DNA from 3 places in the Vagococcus sp. QWL-13 genome. Region 3 is predicted to be linked to each of the others. Evidence: predicted binding sites of a transcription regulator. Region 3 holds the regulator's gene; each other region holds the start of a gene.
The links. The regulator LexA, encoded in region 3, represses DNA repair genes until DNA is damaged. The targets are predictions, from matches to a motif close to CNAACANNTGTTNG.

Region 1 (5,046 bases), 680 kb from region 3:
ATGGGTGTATCACTATCTAATAGAAGGGGAGAAAAATCGTGGAAAAAGTATTTGCAAGTCCGTCACGTTATGTGCAAGGAAAAGGTGTCTTGAAAACAGGTATTCATCATATTGAAAAACTTGGGAAAAAGCCGTTGCTGCTCTGCGATGATGTGGTATGGGAGATTATTGGAAAGTCATTTACCGAAGATTTGAAGAGCAATGGTTTTGCAGTGACCTATGTGCCATTCAATGGGGAAGCCTCTATTCAAGAAATCGATCGGGTCAGTAAAATTGGTTCTGAGAATAATTGTAACGTGGTCCTCGGTCTCGGGGGCGGAAAAGCAATTGATGCGGCAAAAGCAATCGGAGATAATTTAGAAGTACCTGTGGGGATTTTGCCGACAATCGCTTCCACAGACGCACCGACTTCAGCCTTATCCGTTATTTATTCTGAAGAGGGAGCATTTGAAAAATATTTGTTTTACAAGAAAAATCCTGAGCTTGTTTTAGTAGACACACAAGTAATCAGCAAAGCGCCTGTCAGACTGCTGGCATCCGGTATTGCTGACGCGTTGGCGACACAAGTGGAGGTAAGTGCTGTTTTACAAAAAAATGGAACAACAATGGCAGGGGGCGTACCGACGTTGGCAGCAGCAGCCATCGCTGAAAAGTGTGAGGCAACATTGTTTGAGTTCGGCATACAGGCAATCGAAGCGAACCGTGCAAAAGTTGTTACAGAAGCACTGGAAGCAGTGGTGGAAGCCAACACACTGCTTAGTGGTATTGGATTTGAAAGCGGCGGTTTGGCAGCAGCCCATGCCATTCATAATGGTTTCACAGCTTTACATGGAGAAATTCACAGCATGACCCATGGAGAAAAAGTTGCCTATGGGACATTGACCCAGCTGTTTTTAGAAAACAAACCTAGAGAGGTACTTGATAAATATATTCGTTTTTATCAGAGTTTAGGTTTGCCGACAACTTTAGCAGAATTGAAACTTGCCGATGCGAGCTATGAGGATCTTTTAAAAGTTGGAAAACAGGCAACCATCGACGGGGAAACAATGCATCAAATGCCCTTTGAAGTAACGGCAGAAGCAGTGACTGACGCTTTATTTGCAGTAGATGCTTATGTCAGAGCATTGGGGTAATCAAAAAACCGATAAAATCTTAAGATTTTATCGGTTTTTTTAGTTTGAAGGCAAAGCTAAAGAGCCGACCATTTTCTGCTGTCAGTAATTGCCACATGCCTTATCTGTTCGTAGAATATTTTTTTATCGCCAATAAAAATACCGGCTTCGTCATAGCCGCTGATTTTCCCTTCAATATTAGAAAGTTGAGAGTGTTCTAAATCTATTTCTTCTTTTTGAATACATACGGTTAAATCTTTGATTTTAGCTTCCGAAAGAATTTGGTCAATTTCAACGGCACCCATACGTTCTTTTTTTAAACAAACAGGATAATGTGCCGCGGTATCTTTATCAATACGCGCCGTATGATCAGACAAATAAAATCCTGCCCACTTCATTTTTTTTCTATCTTGGTAGTTGCGCAGAATATTTCGATATTCTGGTTTCATAATCCGTCAAGACCTCCTGCTCCGCCGCCATGATGTCCGCCGACCAAGTCGCTTCTAGCAATGCTTCTGGCCCCGTCACTTAGGCTATCTGCATGAACAATGGCAGTGAAACCGTATTTTTTTCTGATTCTGTCAATGATTCTGTCAAGATTTTCATTTTTTATTAATTCCTCATAAGGTTCAAATAAATTCATCTGTATCTGCTTGGTGTCAGTTAATTTTGAGTAGGTCACCCCAACGTGTCTGACGGACTCTCCATGGTAATGCTTGCGAAATAGGAGGATAATTAAATCTGACAGTTTTTTAGTCGAATCGGTTGCAGGAATTTTCATTTGATGGGAAAATCCTGCCTTTTTCTCATGATATGAAAAGCCAATATAAAGATTGATACAGCTTGTTTGAAAACCATGTCTTCGGATACGGGCTGCAACTTGCTCCGCCATTTCTTTGATTACAGTTTCTATTTCAGCTTGAATATAATAATTGCGATGCAATACTTGACTGTTGCCGTATGATTTTTCTTTTACGATAGGTGCAGTATCAGATAAGATGGTTCGGTCAATTCCGTTGGCATGATGGTAATATTGCAATCCCATGACACCAAATTCTTCACTTAACACGTTAGGGTCGGCATTTGCCAGCTCTTTGATACTAGCTATCCCCATTTTTGAAAAACGTTTTTCCATTCTTCGGCCGATACCCCAGAAGTCGGTCATGGGATTAATTTTCCAAACTTTGTTTTCCACATCTTCATAACGCCACTCAGAGATAAAAGTCTTTGAATGTTTGCTTTCATTATCCAGAGCGAGTTTGGCAAGAAGGGGATTGTCTCCGATGCCGACAGTCAAGTAAATACCGGTTTTATTTTTTACGGCTAATTGGATCATCCGGGCGAATTTCCAGCGTTTTTGACGTCGGGTCAAAGTTTTATCCGGAAAAAATAAATTTAGGGTTCTGGTTATATCTAAAATAGATTCGTCAATACTGTAGATAAACAAATCTTCATCGGCAACATACTTTCTGAAAATATTGTTGATTTTGATATTTTCTTCTATGTAATAGTTCATGCGGGGATTTACTCTTATCAAGTCCGGATGATCCGGTACGTCATCAGCTCTTGTTACATTGGAAATGCCTAAGATTTTTTTCGCTAGAGGAGAGGCTGCCAAGACTAATCCGTTCCCTGTGTTGTCAGTAGTTGACATGACGACCAGCATTGTTTGAAGCGGGTGCTTTCCTAGGGCAACACATTCACAAGAGGCGTAAAAAGATTTGGCGTCAATTAACAAAATATCTCGTAAAGGTTCCAATGAGTAGTCGAAATTACTCATAATCGTCACTTCCTTGAAGTTATTATACGAACATTTGTTCCTATTGTAAAGTAAAATTATCAAGTATGGTATAGATATATTGATGGCATATCGTTTGAAATTTTAGTATACTGGGTGGCGGAAGTTGGAGTTGAAATCAAAGATATTTGTCATTTAGAAGGAGGAATTCGTCATGCTAGTATTCCAAATGCGTAATGTAGATAAAATGTCTACTGTTTTGCAGTATATTAAAAACAGTGATTACGCAGATAAATAAATAATTTTGTTAACTATCGTTAATTGATCATTTCATTCTAAATCTAATAGATAAATAAAATTACAAATAATTATTCATTCAGCTTCTTATTTGTTTATCGATGTAATCACCTTAGGAGTGGTTACATGGAGAGAAATATCAAATACTCACAAAATTTTTTAACAAGTGACAAGATACTCAACCAAATCATAAAAAAAATTGCACTAAAAAAGTCAGACGTAATCTATGAAATTGGAACTGGGAAGGGACATTTGACGTCAAAGCTAGCTGAACATTGCAAAAGCGTTCACTCTGTGGAATTAGATAATACATTGTTTAATTTCTCTTCAAAAAAGTTGCAAGACAGTAAAAATATTAGAGTAGTCAATCAGAATATTCTTGAGTTTAAATTTCCTGACACAACGGATTATAAAATAGTTGGCAATATTCCATATAATTTGAGCACTAAAATCGTTAAAAAAAACGGTATTTGAAAGTAAAGCCTCGGAGATATTTTTGGTGGTGGAAGAGGGGTTCTACAAACGTATGCTGGATATTCATCGTACATTAGGCTTGCTTCTGCATACTCAAGTCTCTATTCAGTTATTACTGAAAATCCCCTCTAAATATTTTCACCCGAAGCCCAGGGTGAACAGTGTGTTGGTAAAATTAAACAGGCATAAGGCTGATATAAAGGCTGAAGATTGGACTCAATATCTGTACTTTGTGTCAAAGTGGGTCAATCAGGAATATAGAACTTTATTTACTAAAAATCAGTTTCATCAAGCGATTAAATATGCCCAAATAAAGGATTTAACGATTGTCAATTATGAACAAGTGTTATCTGTTTATCGTAGCTACTTGCTTTTTAATCGAAAAAACAGCAAAAAAACATATAAACGCAGCATACTTAAAAGTTGAATTTTTATCGGAGTGGAGAAATCTGCTCCTTTTTTATTTATATTTTTCATACGTGTATGTTTGAATTTACCCCAAGTAAAAAAAGTGCCAACCTGAGCAAGTTGCTCAAGTTGACACTTGATTTCGTTTATTAATCTAGCTTCTACTAATCTTAATTAGCGAAACGTTGTTTAAAATATCTATACAGTAGGAGGAAATGTAAATAAATATTAGTCAAAGCAGCCGCAAATGCGGACACTAGATAAAAGAGGCCGCCCCAATCGTTTACATATTCCCATACTAGATAGACTGTTAAAAGTGGCAGCACCCACAAGGCTATCGATAACAAAATGCTATTAGTGACAAACTTTTTTAAAATTTTGTAGGTCCAATAACTAGCAAATATTCCTATGCCAAAAAATAAAATAATTGTCATAACACTGCCTCCCTTGTTTACTGTCATCAGAGAGGATATAACTTGTCCAGCTTGATTATAGGTCACATTATTGAACGGAAAATCAATAGGCACAAGTAATCATTTCCTAGAGACTCCAACTGCTAAAGTATCAAAACGAATATTCATAGAAATCATTTTATCATTAGAACGTTACAAGTAGCGCGACTCATGACGTAGGAAGTAGTGGAGCCTATCAACACTTTTTGAACACCATGTCTGCCCGTTGCTCCCATCACAATCAGATCGACATTATTATTTTTAGCAAAATCAACAATACAGTTTTTGGGTGTGTCTCTCATGACAATGACATCTATGGCGTTTTTTCGAGTATAGTCTGACTGAAGAATCGTACTTTCTAATTCTTTTTGAACTTTTTCCTCAATTTCTTTCTGACCTTCAATAAAATCTCGCAAGATGAATGCATCAGGAATCAAATAATCAGTGACAGGAATTAAGACTTGGAGAAGTGTGATGTGACTGCCGTATTTATCGGCCAGGGACTTTGCGTATTCGAATGCTCTCTTAGACGGTTCAGAATCATCAAATGCAACAAGAATATTCT
Region 2 (5,046 bases), 1.3 Mb from region 3:
TCCGCAGCTTCTTTGGCAATTTTATTTAAACGTTGTTCACGATTGATTCGTTTTTTTTCATTCCATTTTACCACAGATGTCTTGCTGGGAAAACCAAAGATTTGATTGGCTCCAAGCTCTGTGCTTTTCTGAGTAATCAGCTCCAGCTTGTCTCCTTTAGGAAAGCCGCAAAACAGACTGACATGTGCCGGCAGTTCCGTTTCGGATGCCACTGCCCTTACTTCTTTCAACAAAGCCAGCTCCTCGGCAATAGCAGTAATTTCTGCAATGATGGTATGTTTTTGATTGAATACCAGATAAACTTGTTCTGCCACTTTCATTCGCATCACCCGAATCATGTGATGAAAAATCTCCCCGGTGATTTCGATTGAAGAGCGGTCATGTTCTTCATAATTCGTTGGGATAAAATATCGCTGCATGTGTTACTCTCCATCCTGCTCAGGTTTTTCAAAAACTAAGGCCAACCAGCCTTGCTGTTCATACTTCTGCAGTAATTCAAATCCTTGGGCATACATCTCCTCAAGAATCTCCCCTTCTTTATCCAGAATGATTCCTGAGACTATCAGTTTGCCTCCTTCTGTCAAAAGATGCCATGCATCCTCAATCATCCGGAGAATAATGTGGGGCAAAATATTGGCGACGATCACGTCTGCTTTGATTGTGATGTTTTCTAACAAGTCATTGGCAGAAACAGAAACTTCTGCTGCCACAGGGTTCAAATCCAAATTGCCCTTTGCAGCTGCCACCGCAACATCATCTAAATCAAAGGCGTGAACTTCTTTTGCACCAAAATGTTTAGCGGCAATACTCAAAATACCCGAACCTGTCCCCACGTCCAAAACACGTTCTCCGCCCCTGAGTGTCATTTCCAACGCTTGTAAACTCAACAGTGTTGTCGGATGAGTTCCGGTACCGAAAGCCATTCCCGGATCCATCACAATAACTCTTTCATCCTCGTGTTTAGGTGTATAGGTCTCCCATTCTGGTACAATGGTCAGAAAACGGCTGACCGGCACCGGATGATAATATTTTTTCCATGAGGTTGCCCAATCTTTTTCTGCTACTTCACTTGTTGTAACTTCGCCGGCCCCGATGTTAAGACCAAATTCCGGCAGTTTAGCAATTTGTGCTTTGATGTGGGGTAAAATCTCAGGAAGAAAAACCGTCTCAGGAAAGTATGCACTCACATTGGCACCTTCACGAATATGATGAATCTCATGCTTATCAATGTACTCCCCTAATTTATCTCCTGAGTAGGCTGCCAAATCCGCTGCGTCCTCAATTGCTACACCACTTGCGCCTGCTTCCATCAATATATTCGAAACAGCCTCTACTGCTTCACTTTCTGTTTGTACTTTTACTTCTGTCCAATTCATGTTCTCGACCGCCTTATTTTAATATCTTGGGTAAGAATAATACATCTGACCGTTTTTCCGTTTTGTATGCTCGTCCACCAGCGATTGAAAAACTTCTGACTCCCAATACAGCTCAAATGATTCTTTCGTCTCATCTTGTAAAAAATCCATCAGTTCTTCTTCGCCTGTTTCAAGGACTTGGAACAGATAGCTGGCGATTCCTTCAATCTCTCCCTGTGTCAGCCCTTTTTTCCCTTCATAAGGCAGCGCAGCCAAGTAATCTTGCTTATCATTTTCGTCTACATTATCTCCTTGAGGATAAAGCAATACAGCATCTTCGAATTCTATAACTTCTTCTGCTGACTCTACGCCATCCAAATCCTCTACTTTAAGACTTTGGCTATTGTGAGCATACAATACCACAATGATTTCTATCCTGTGGGTCTTTCGGTCCCAATCAATAGCAAAATCATAGTCTTTTAATTTTTTTTCAAGTTGTTCGTCTAAATATTCCAACATATTCTTTTTCTTCATTATGATTTCCTCGCTTGTCTAAACTTCTGTTCCCATCATACAAGAAATTCTGTCTACTTCCAATACCTAATGAAAAGATTCGGGTATTTTAGCGGCTCCCAGTTTTTAATCTTCTTCTGCTTTCCAAAAAGTAATCCGGGTTTGTCAAAATAGCAGCAAAAACAGCAAAACAAGAATGTACGTTTGTGTTATAATAATAAAAAACAAGGAGGGAGCTTATGAACAAGCCTTTAGCGTATCGGATGCGTCCTAAAAATTTAGATGAAGTGGTTGGTCAGCAGCACCTTGTCGGCGAAGGCAAAATCATTCGACGAATGGTCGAAGCAAAAATGCTGTCTTCCATGATTTTATACGGTCCTCCCGGGACTGGAAAAACCAGTATCGCCAGTGCGATTGCCGGTTCTACCAGATATGCTTTTCGAATGCTGAACGCAGCCACAGATACAAAAAAAGATTTACAAATCGTGGCAGAAGAAGCAAAAATGAGCGGTTCAGTCATTCTAATGCTAGATGAGGTCCATCGTCTGGATAAAACAAAACAAGATTTTTTGCTGCCTTACTTGGAAAACGGCAAAATCATTTTAATCGGGGCCACCACGGAAAACCCCTATATCAGTATCAGCCCTGCCATACGCAGCAGAACTCAAATTTTCGAAGTCAAACCTTTACAAGAAAAAGATATCAAGCGGGCAGTGGAACTTGCTCTCTCAGATAAAGAAAGAGGATTGGGCAGTAAAAAAGTTGTTTTGGATGAGCTGGCACTGCTTCATTTGACCCGTGCAACAAACGGCGATTTGCGCAGTGCGCTAAACGGACTGGAGCTGGCAGTCAAATCCACGCAACCGACGAAAGATGCTGCCATTCATTTGACCCTTGAAATCATTGAAGAATGTATCCAGAAAAAAGCCATGGTTCATGACAAAAAAGGCGATGCCCACTACGATGTTATCTCCGCACTGCAAAAATCCATTCGGGGCAGTGATGTCAATGCTGCCATGCATTACCTGGCAAGACTAGTGGAAGCTGGCGATATGCTGATTATTTGCCGGCGTCTGATGGTCATTGCCTATGAAGATGTGGGATTAGCCAATCCCCAAGCAGCGGCACGGACTGTCAGTGCAGTACAGGCGGCAGAAAAACTGGGATTTCCTGAAGCAAAAATCCCGCTGGCCCAGGCAGTGGTAGATCTTTGTTTATCGCCAAAATCTAATTCCGCCTATTTGGCTATTGATGCGGCGTTAGCTGATATCCGCAAAGGACTGATCGGTGAAGTCCCTGACCATCTGAAAGACAATCATTACCGCGGGGCAAAAGACTTGGGAAGAGGCATAGGTTACCGCTATCCCCACGATGCTCCAGACGGTTGGGTCCCCCAGCAATATCTGCCGGACGGTTTAAAAAATAAAAAATATTATCAGCCTAAAGCCACCGGAAAATATGAGCAAGCTTTGGGCAATCGCTATAAGCAGTTGGAAGAACGCCAAAAATAAAATCTATCCATCAAAAATTCACGGTAGCAAACTATCCCGCCAGTACAACAAAAGCCAAAAGCTGCAGCAACAAGAAAAACTTGGCACTTAAACTAATAAAAAACGTTGAGAATTACTTTTTAAGTATTCTCAACGTTTTTGGTTTTTAACTTGATTTTTGATTTAAAACTTTGATAAATCACTGCCGTCTATAGCCAGCCGTTATTCGCTTTTATATAAATTTTCTTCATAATTTCTGTTGTTAAGATATAGCTGATAACAATACCTACAAGCCATGGCCAATAATTAGCCGGCAAAGATAAGAAGTCGAAATATTGGTTGAGAGAGGTCCCTACAATCAATAAGCCTGTCCCGCAAGCCAGCACACTGGCAATGGTCAATGCCATGCTGGCACGACTTTGGATGAAAGATAATTTTGACGTTCTTAAAATATGTACGACAAAAATTTGCGTGAAAAGTCCCACTACAAACCAGCCTGCCTGAAACAGTCCTTGCTGAGCCACCGTATTGGCTCCAAACACTGTCCACATCAAAGCAAATGTCAGGACATCGAAAATACTGCTGACAGGACCCAGAATCAACATAAAGCGTACGAGACTTTTTAGATTCCAAGTAATCGGCTTCTCCAGCTCCACTTCGTCAACATGATCCCAGGGTGTGGTCAGCTGCGCCAAATCATATACTAAATTTTGGACCAGCAGCTGAAGAGAAAGCATTGGTAGAAACGGCAGAAAGATACTGGCAATCAATATGGAAAAAACATTCCCAAAGTTGGAACTGATGGTGATTCTGATATATTTCATCATATTGCTGAAAACTTTTCGTCCTTCAATGGCCCCTTCAGCTAACACTGTCAAACTTTTTTGAAGCAGGATGATGGAACTGGCATCCTTAGTAATATCGGCCGCTGTATCTACCGAAATCCCCACATCAGCTTTTCGCAAGGCGGGGGCATCATTGATACCATCTCCCATAAAGCCTACTGTATGTCCGTTTTCTTGAAGGGACTGGATGATTCGGGATTTCTGCATCGGTGATAATTTGGCAAAAAGATTGATTTCTGAAACTTTTTCTTTCAGCTGGGCATCAGACATTTCTTCAATTTCGGCTCCATTGAGATAACCATCAACTGTAATACCCACTTCTTCGCAGACGGTTTTTGCTACGATGGCATTATCACCTGTCAAAACTTTTACATTTACGCCGTGATCATGAAAGGAGCTGATAGCAGGACCGGCACTTTTTTTAGCCGGATCAAGGAAACCCACAAAACCTTTTAAAATCATGTCCGACTCGTCAGCTACTGTATAAACTGGAGATTTGTGGACATTTTTCTGATATGCCACAGCGATGGCACGCATCCCTCTCTGATTCATGTTATAGCTGACTTCCCGCATGCCTTGTTGCAGCTGTTCTGTCACCGGCACAACTTTTCCGCCGATTTCCACATGTGTGTAAACATCTTCCATCTCTTCTAAAGCACCCTTGGTCACCATCAAGTGTTCATTGTCCTTTTCCACGATGACGCTTAATCGCCGACGGGAAAAATCAAAGGGCAGCTCGTCCACTTTTGTAAAACCATTATCTTCTTTTTTGGTGCGGTTTTTATTATAATATGAAATCACTGCATGGTCGATCAAGTTTTTCCAACCTGTTTGGTAATAGGA
Region 3 (5,046 bases):
CCTATCTCCACGTTTTTGAAAAATACCTTCCGGGTCGTTTCCAGACGGAAGAATCTGTGAGACATTTTAATGGTCCCTCCTTGGAGGAAGTTTTTTCCAGCTTGCTGCCTGAAAAAACTGACGAAATGGTGGCAACTTATCGCGAATTTAATCATGAAAAGCATGACGAATTGATTCAAGAATTTCCTGACGTGGGCGAAGTGCTTGATGCGCTTAAAAAGTCAGACATTCGATTGGCAGTGGTCTCAACTAAAAACAGCTTTATTTTAAAAAGAGGGTTGGAATTGTTGAAAATCAAAGAGTATTTTGACCTGATTTTAGGCGGTACAGATTATCAGAAAGTCAAACCTGATCCTGAATCTCTCTGCCTTGCCATGACGAAACTATCCTCTGCTCCCGCTGAGACAATCATGGTCGGCGACAACCCTCAAGATATTGAGGCTGCTAACCGGGCAGAGGTGCGCGGGATATTTGTCGAGTGGTCGCGCAAGACTTTAGCAGAAGTGACGCCTTATAGACCCTATCAAACGGTCAAAAGTATGGTAGAATTACAGGAGTGGATTAACTCACAAAATAACGGAGGTAGAGTATGAAGCAAAAAATAGCTGTTTTAGGAACTGGTTCATGGGGCTTGGCTTTAGGCAACACTTTGGTCGAAAATGGACATGATGTCATGCTTTGGGGCAGAGAAGTCGATCAAGTAGAAGAACTCCAGCAATACCAAACGAATAAAGCCTATCTCCCTGAAATAGTCTTTCCAGAAGAGTTGAGAGCAACCACTGAGATGGCAGACGCTATAAAAGACGCCGATGCTGTTTTATTTGTTGTGCCTACGAAGGCCATTCGAGAAGTAGCGGTTCAATTTCGAAATGTGTGTCAAAATCAACCAGTTATCATCCATGCAAGTAAAGGTTTTGAACAAGAAACGCACATGCGGATTTCTGAGATACTGGCGCAGGAAATCCCGGAAAGTATGAGACGGGATATCGTAGTTCTCTCAGGACCAAGCCATGCAGAAGAAGTAGCTGTCAAAGATATTACTACCATCACAGCAGCAAGCAAAAATCTTGAGTATGCAGAATATGTCCAACAGTTGTTTATGAATGATTATTTCAGAGTCTATACAAATGATGACGTTATAGGGGTTGAGACCGGTGCAGCATTGAAGAACATCATTGCTCTCGGGGCTGGTGCGATCCACGGACTTGGTTTGGGAGATAATGCCAAAGCAGCTATCATGACCCGCGGATTAGCAGAAATCACCCGTTTGGGAGTGGCTATGGGCGCAGATCCTCTAACGTTTATCGGGTTGAGCGGATTTGGCGATTTAGTCGTCACTTGTACCAGTGTCCATTCGCGAAACTGGCGTGCAGGCGATATGCTTGGAAAAGGTTATTCGGTGGATGACATCTTAGCCAAGATGGGCATGGTTGTCGAAGGAATCTCGACCACTAAGTCTGCTTATGAGCTGGCAAAAGAGCTCGGTGTCGAAATGCCGATCACTGAAGCAATCTATCAAGTGGTTTACGGCGGGAAAAAAGCAGACGAAGTAATCCGTAGTATGATGTTAAGAGACAAAAAATCGGAAAAAGAATTCTAAAAAATGTCAGTAAAAGGAGTATGAGATGAAGCAACGTGTGAAAAAAGCGATTATTCCAGCGGCGGGTTTGGGGACCCGGTTTTTACCGGCAACTAAAGCAATGGCAAAAGAAATGCTGCCGATCGTTGATAAGCCGACGATCCAATTTATTGTTGAAGAAGCACTAGAGTCGGGGATCGAGGATATCCTGATCATCACTGGGAAGGCTAAACGTCCTATCGAAGATCATTTTGATGCCAATCTGGAACTGGAAATGAATTTGAAAGAAAAAGGAAAAACTGACTTGCTCGCAAAGGTGGAAGCCACCACTGGTTTGAATCTCCATTTCATGCGTCAGTCACACCCGAGGGGATTAGGTCATGCGGTTTCTTTAGGGAAGGCTTTCGTAGGAAACGAACCCTTTGTGGTGATGTTGGGAGACGATCTAATGTCGGATAAGGTACCTTTGACCAAACAGCTGATTGATGATTATGAAAAAACAAGAGCATCAACAATCGCAGTGATGGAAGTCCCTCATGAAGATACTTCAAAATACGGGATTATCAATCCAGAGCAGATGGTTGGAAAAGGTTTGTATAATGTGAAAAATTTTGTTGAGAAGCCTGATCCTAAAGATGCTCCAAGCAATTTGGCGATTATTGGGCGCTACTTGTTAACACCGGAAATTTTTGACATATTGGAAAATCAAAAACCGGGTGCAGGAGATGAAATTCAGCTGACAGACGCCATCGATACTTTGAATAAGACTCAGAGAGTATTTGCTCATCAATTTACCGGCAAGCGTTATGATGTGGGCGATAAATTCGGCTTTTTGAAAACAAGTATTGAATACGGTCTAGAGCATCCGGAAGTCAAAGACCAGTTGCGCGAGCTCATTATCGACATGGGAAAAGAACTGGAAGCACAAGATAATAAAGCAAAATAATAAAAAACTTTCTAACTTTTTGACTGAAGCCAAGCTCAAAGGTTAGAAAGTTTTTAATTTATCAGCAGTGATATTCCCGTTGTCTGTTTCGTTGTTGTTTTCGATGACTAGTGTAGCGGTAGCTTGCTTCATCCCACATCATGATCAATATGAGAAAAATAGGGACGACGATCAAGAAGGCTGTTTTCAAACCTAGGTTGCCAAGAAAAATACCTATCAACAATACAAAAAATAAGAAAAATAATCTTCTGATACTTGTCATTTTTTTCATCCTCCTGTACAAGAACGTTTGTTCTGTTTTTATTATACAAACAAACGTTCGCTTTGTAAAGAAGTTTTTTAAAAGAAACTACGGTACAGTCCCACAACTTTTCCTAAAATCGTGACATTTTCAAGAATAATCGGCTCAAGAAAGTCATTTTCAGGTTGAAGGCGAAAATAGTTTTGTTCTTTGTAAAAAGTTTTACAAGTGGCTTCTTCCTCATCAGTCATGGCGATCACCATTTCCCCATTGGAAGCATGGGTTTGTTTTCGGACGATTACGTAATCGCCGTCAAAAATCCCCGCATTAATCATACTATCGCCACGGATTTTCAACATAAATAGCGGACGGGATTCATTTTTAAACTCTGGCGGGATTGGAAAGTAATCAGAAGCATCTTCTACGGCTAAAATCGGTTCTCCCGCAGTAACAGTCCCCAAGACAGGCATCACATCTGCTTGAATCCCCAATATTTGCAAGCCTTCAGGGGTAACTTCAATCGCTCTAGGTTTTGAAGGGTCCCGTTGGAGGAATCCTTTTTTTTCTAGTCGGGAAAGATGTCCGTGGACAGTGGAAGTGGAAGAAAGGTCCACAGCTTCTCCTATCTCTCTGACGGTTGGCGGATAGCCGCGCTTATCCACTTCTTCGTATATGTATCTCAAAATCTTGATTTGTCTATTTTCTTTTTGTGTAGTCAACTCATCGCCTCCTATAAAGAGTAGTTACAAAGAAAGTGTAGCATACTCTTAATGACAAATCAAACAAGTGTTCGCTATTTTATGGTGGGCTTGTCAAATTAAGTGCAATATTCATTATAGTATTGGTTTTGTCCTGTTTTCTTATGATAAAATATTAAGAGAATATTAGTTTAATTTTTAGGAGGAGAAAAATGGAAAAGAATACATTGTTGAAGCACAAAGAGGAGCCTATATTTCGGTGAAAAGTGGCACTAAAATTGAAATAATCGATTTGAATGAGCTTTTCATAATCTAAGAAAGCCGTTAACACAGCCTGCAGCAAAGAATTGACAGCAGACTCCAAATGTTTACGAAATAATTCGTCTAAATCACCTTTATTGATTAGTGTTTCCATAATTTCTGTAGTAAAATTGGGCATGAGAAAGTCCTCCTATAAAATTTCTGTGTCGCAACTTTAATTTTACAGAATGGACTTTCTTTTTTACTACCCTAAATTTCTATTTACACAAAATATTTTACGCTATCAACTCTGTTTTTAAATGAACATGGAAATGTTGAATAATCATTAATAGGTATTTATTTTAAATCTAATTTTAAGCGTCTGGTTATCCAATCTATACAAGTAGCAAACCAATTTTCAACTTCTGGAACAATGTAATCAGTAGTAAATAGTTTAGCAGAAGCTCGAGTTGCTAAAGATAGACCATGTCGTCCAGACTCAAAAATGTGAGATTCAAATTTTATGTTATGTCTTGCTAAACTTTCACAATATTTCAATGTGTTTAAGACAGGCACAGCAGAATCATTAGCTGTATGCCAAATAAAAGTATCAGAAGTAAATGAGTTAATTTTTTTAGAAGTATCATATTCTTCCGGATTATTGATAGGGAAATCAAAATGTGAAAAATCATGAGGCCACCCAAATTCAAACCCAGTAACGGGATAGCAAAGAATAGTTCCTTTAGGTTTGAAATTAACAGTTTTCTGCTTGTTCTCAAAAGTATACCAACTTGATGAGTATGAAGCTGCTAAATGTCCGCCAGCAGAACACCCTAAAACAAAAATATTATTAAGATCAATCTGCCAGTCAGAATTATTTTGATGAATAATTTCAAACGTTTTTGCAATTTGTAATATAGTGGTATTAAAAAAATTTGACTTTAATCCATTTTGCATAGTTGTGTAATTTAAGACAATTGCTTGAAAGCCTTGTGATAGAAAAGCTAAGGCGATTGGTTCTGCTTCTCTCGAAGATAAAAACTCATATCCACCACCAGGACAAATAATTACCGCAGGTAAAGGCTCTTGTTCAATTGAAGTATTTTTTCTTAAAAATATGTCAATTGAACTTGTAAACTTTGAGTCCGGTATTTCTAAGGCCATATTGATAATTTGCATTTATTTTTTCTCACTAGTTTCATTTTCATATCCAAAAATTCTAATTAAAATTGCTGTTCCAAATACAGCAATAATAAATGTTCCTACGAATACATAAAGATTGAAATCAATTCCATTTGGGCTAATTGAACTTAATAATCCAAATATTCCACCAGCCACACTA

Region 1: the regulator LexA is predicted to act here: its motif matches at 2,920-2,933, upstream of AC4PHI_RS07965 (Y-family DNA polymerase).
Region 2: the regulator LexA is predicted to act here: its motif matches at 2,062-2,075, upstream of AC4PHI_RS12160 (replication-associated recombination protein A).

Annotation. Positions count from the first base shown of each region.
Region 1 covers NZ_CM178746.1:1,715,984-1,721,029, reverse strand. Annotated here, with positions in the region: gene AC4PHI_RS07975 (glycerol dehydrogenase) at 39-1,133, shown strand; gene AC4PHI_RS07970 (hypothetical protein) at 1,190-1,561, opposite strand; gene AC4PHI_RS07965 (Y-family DNA polymerase) at 1,558-2,892, opposite strand; gene AC4PHI_RS07960 (23S rRNA methyltransferase attenuation leader peptide) at 3,065-3,148, shown strand; partial or broken gene erm (23S ribosomal RNA methyltransferase Erm) at 3,274-4,048, shown strand; gene AC4PHI_RS07950 (universal stress protein) at 4,616-5,046, opposite strand, start outside.
Region 2 covers NZ_CM178746.1:2,565,565-2,570,610, forward strand. Annotated here, with positions in the region: gene AC4PHI_RS12145 (16S rRNA (uracil(1498)-N(3))-methyltransferase) at 1-419, opposite strand, end outside; gene prmA (50S ribosomal protein L11 methyltransferase) at 423-1,376, opposite strand; gene AC4PHI_RS12155 (DUF3013 family protein) at 1,395-1,889, opposite strand; gene AC4PHI_RS12160 (replication-associated recombination protein A) at 2,108-3,379, shown strand; gene mgtA (magnesium-translocating P-type ATPase) at 3,568-5,046, opposite strand, start outside.
Region 3 covers NZ_CM178746.1:1,033,935-1,038,980, forward strand. Annotated here, with positions in the region: gene ppaX (pyrophosphatase PpaX) at 1-593, shown strand, start outside; gene AC4PHI_RS04870 (NAD(P)H-dependent glycerol-3-phosphate dehydrogenase) at 590-1,600, shown strand; gene galU (UTP--glucose-1-phosphate uridylyltransferase GalU) at 1,626-2,525, shown strand; gene AC4PHI_RS04880 (hypothetical protein) at 2,587-2,787, opposite strand; gene lexA (transcriptional repressor LexA) at 2,865-3,485, opposite strand; partial or broken gene AC4PHI_RS04890 (IS256 family transposase) at 3,766-3,903, opposite strand; gene AC4PHI_RS04895 (alpha/beta hydrolase) at 4,062-4,883, opposite strand; gene AC4PHI_RS04900 (PTS transporter subunit EIIC) at 4,884-5,046, opposite strand, start outside.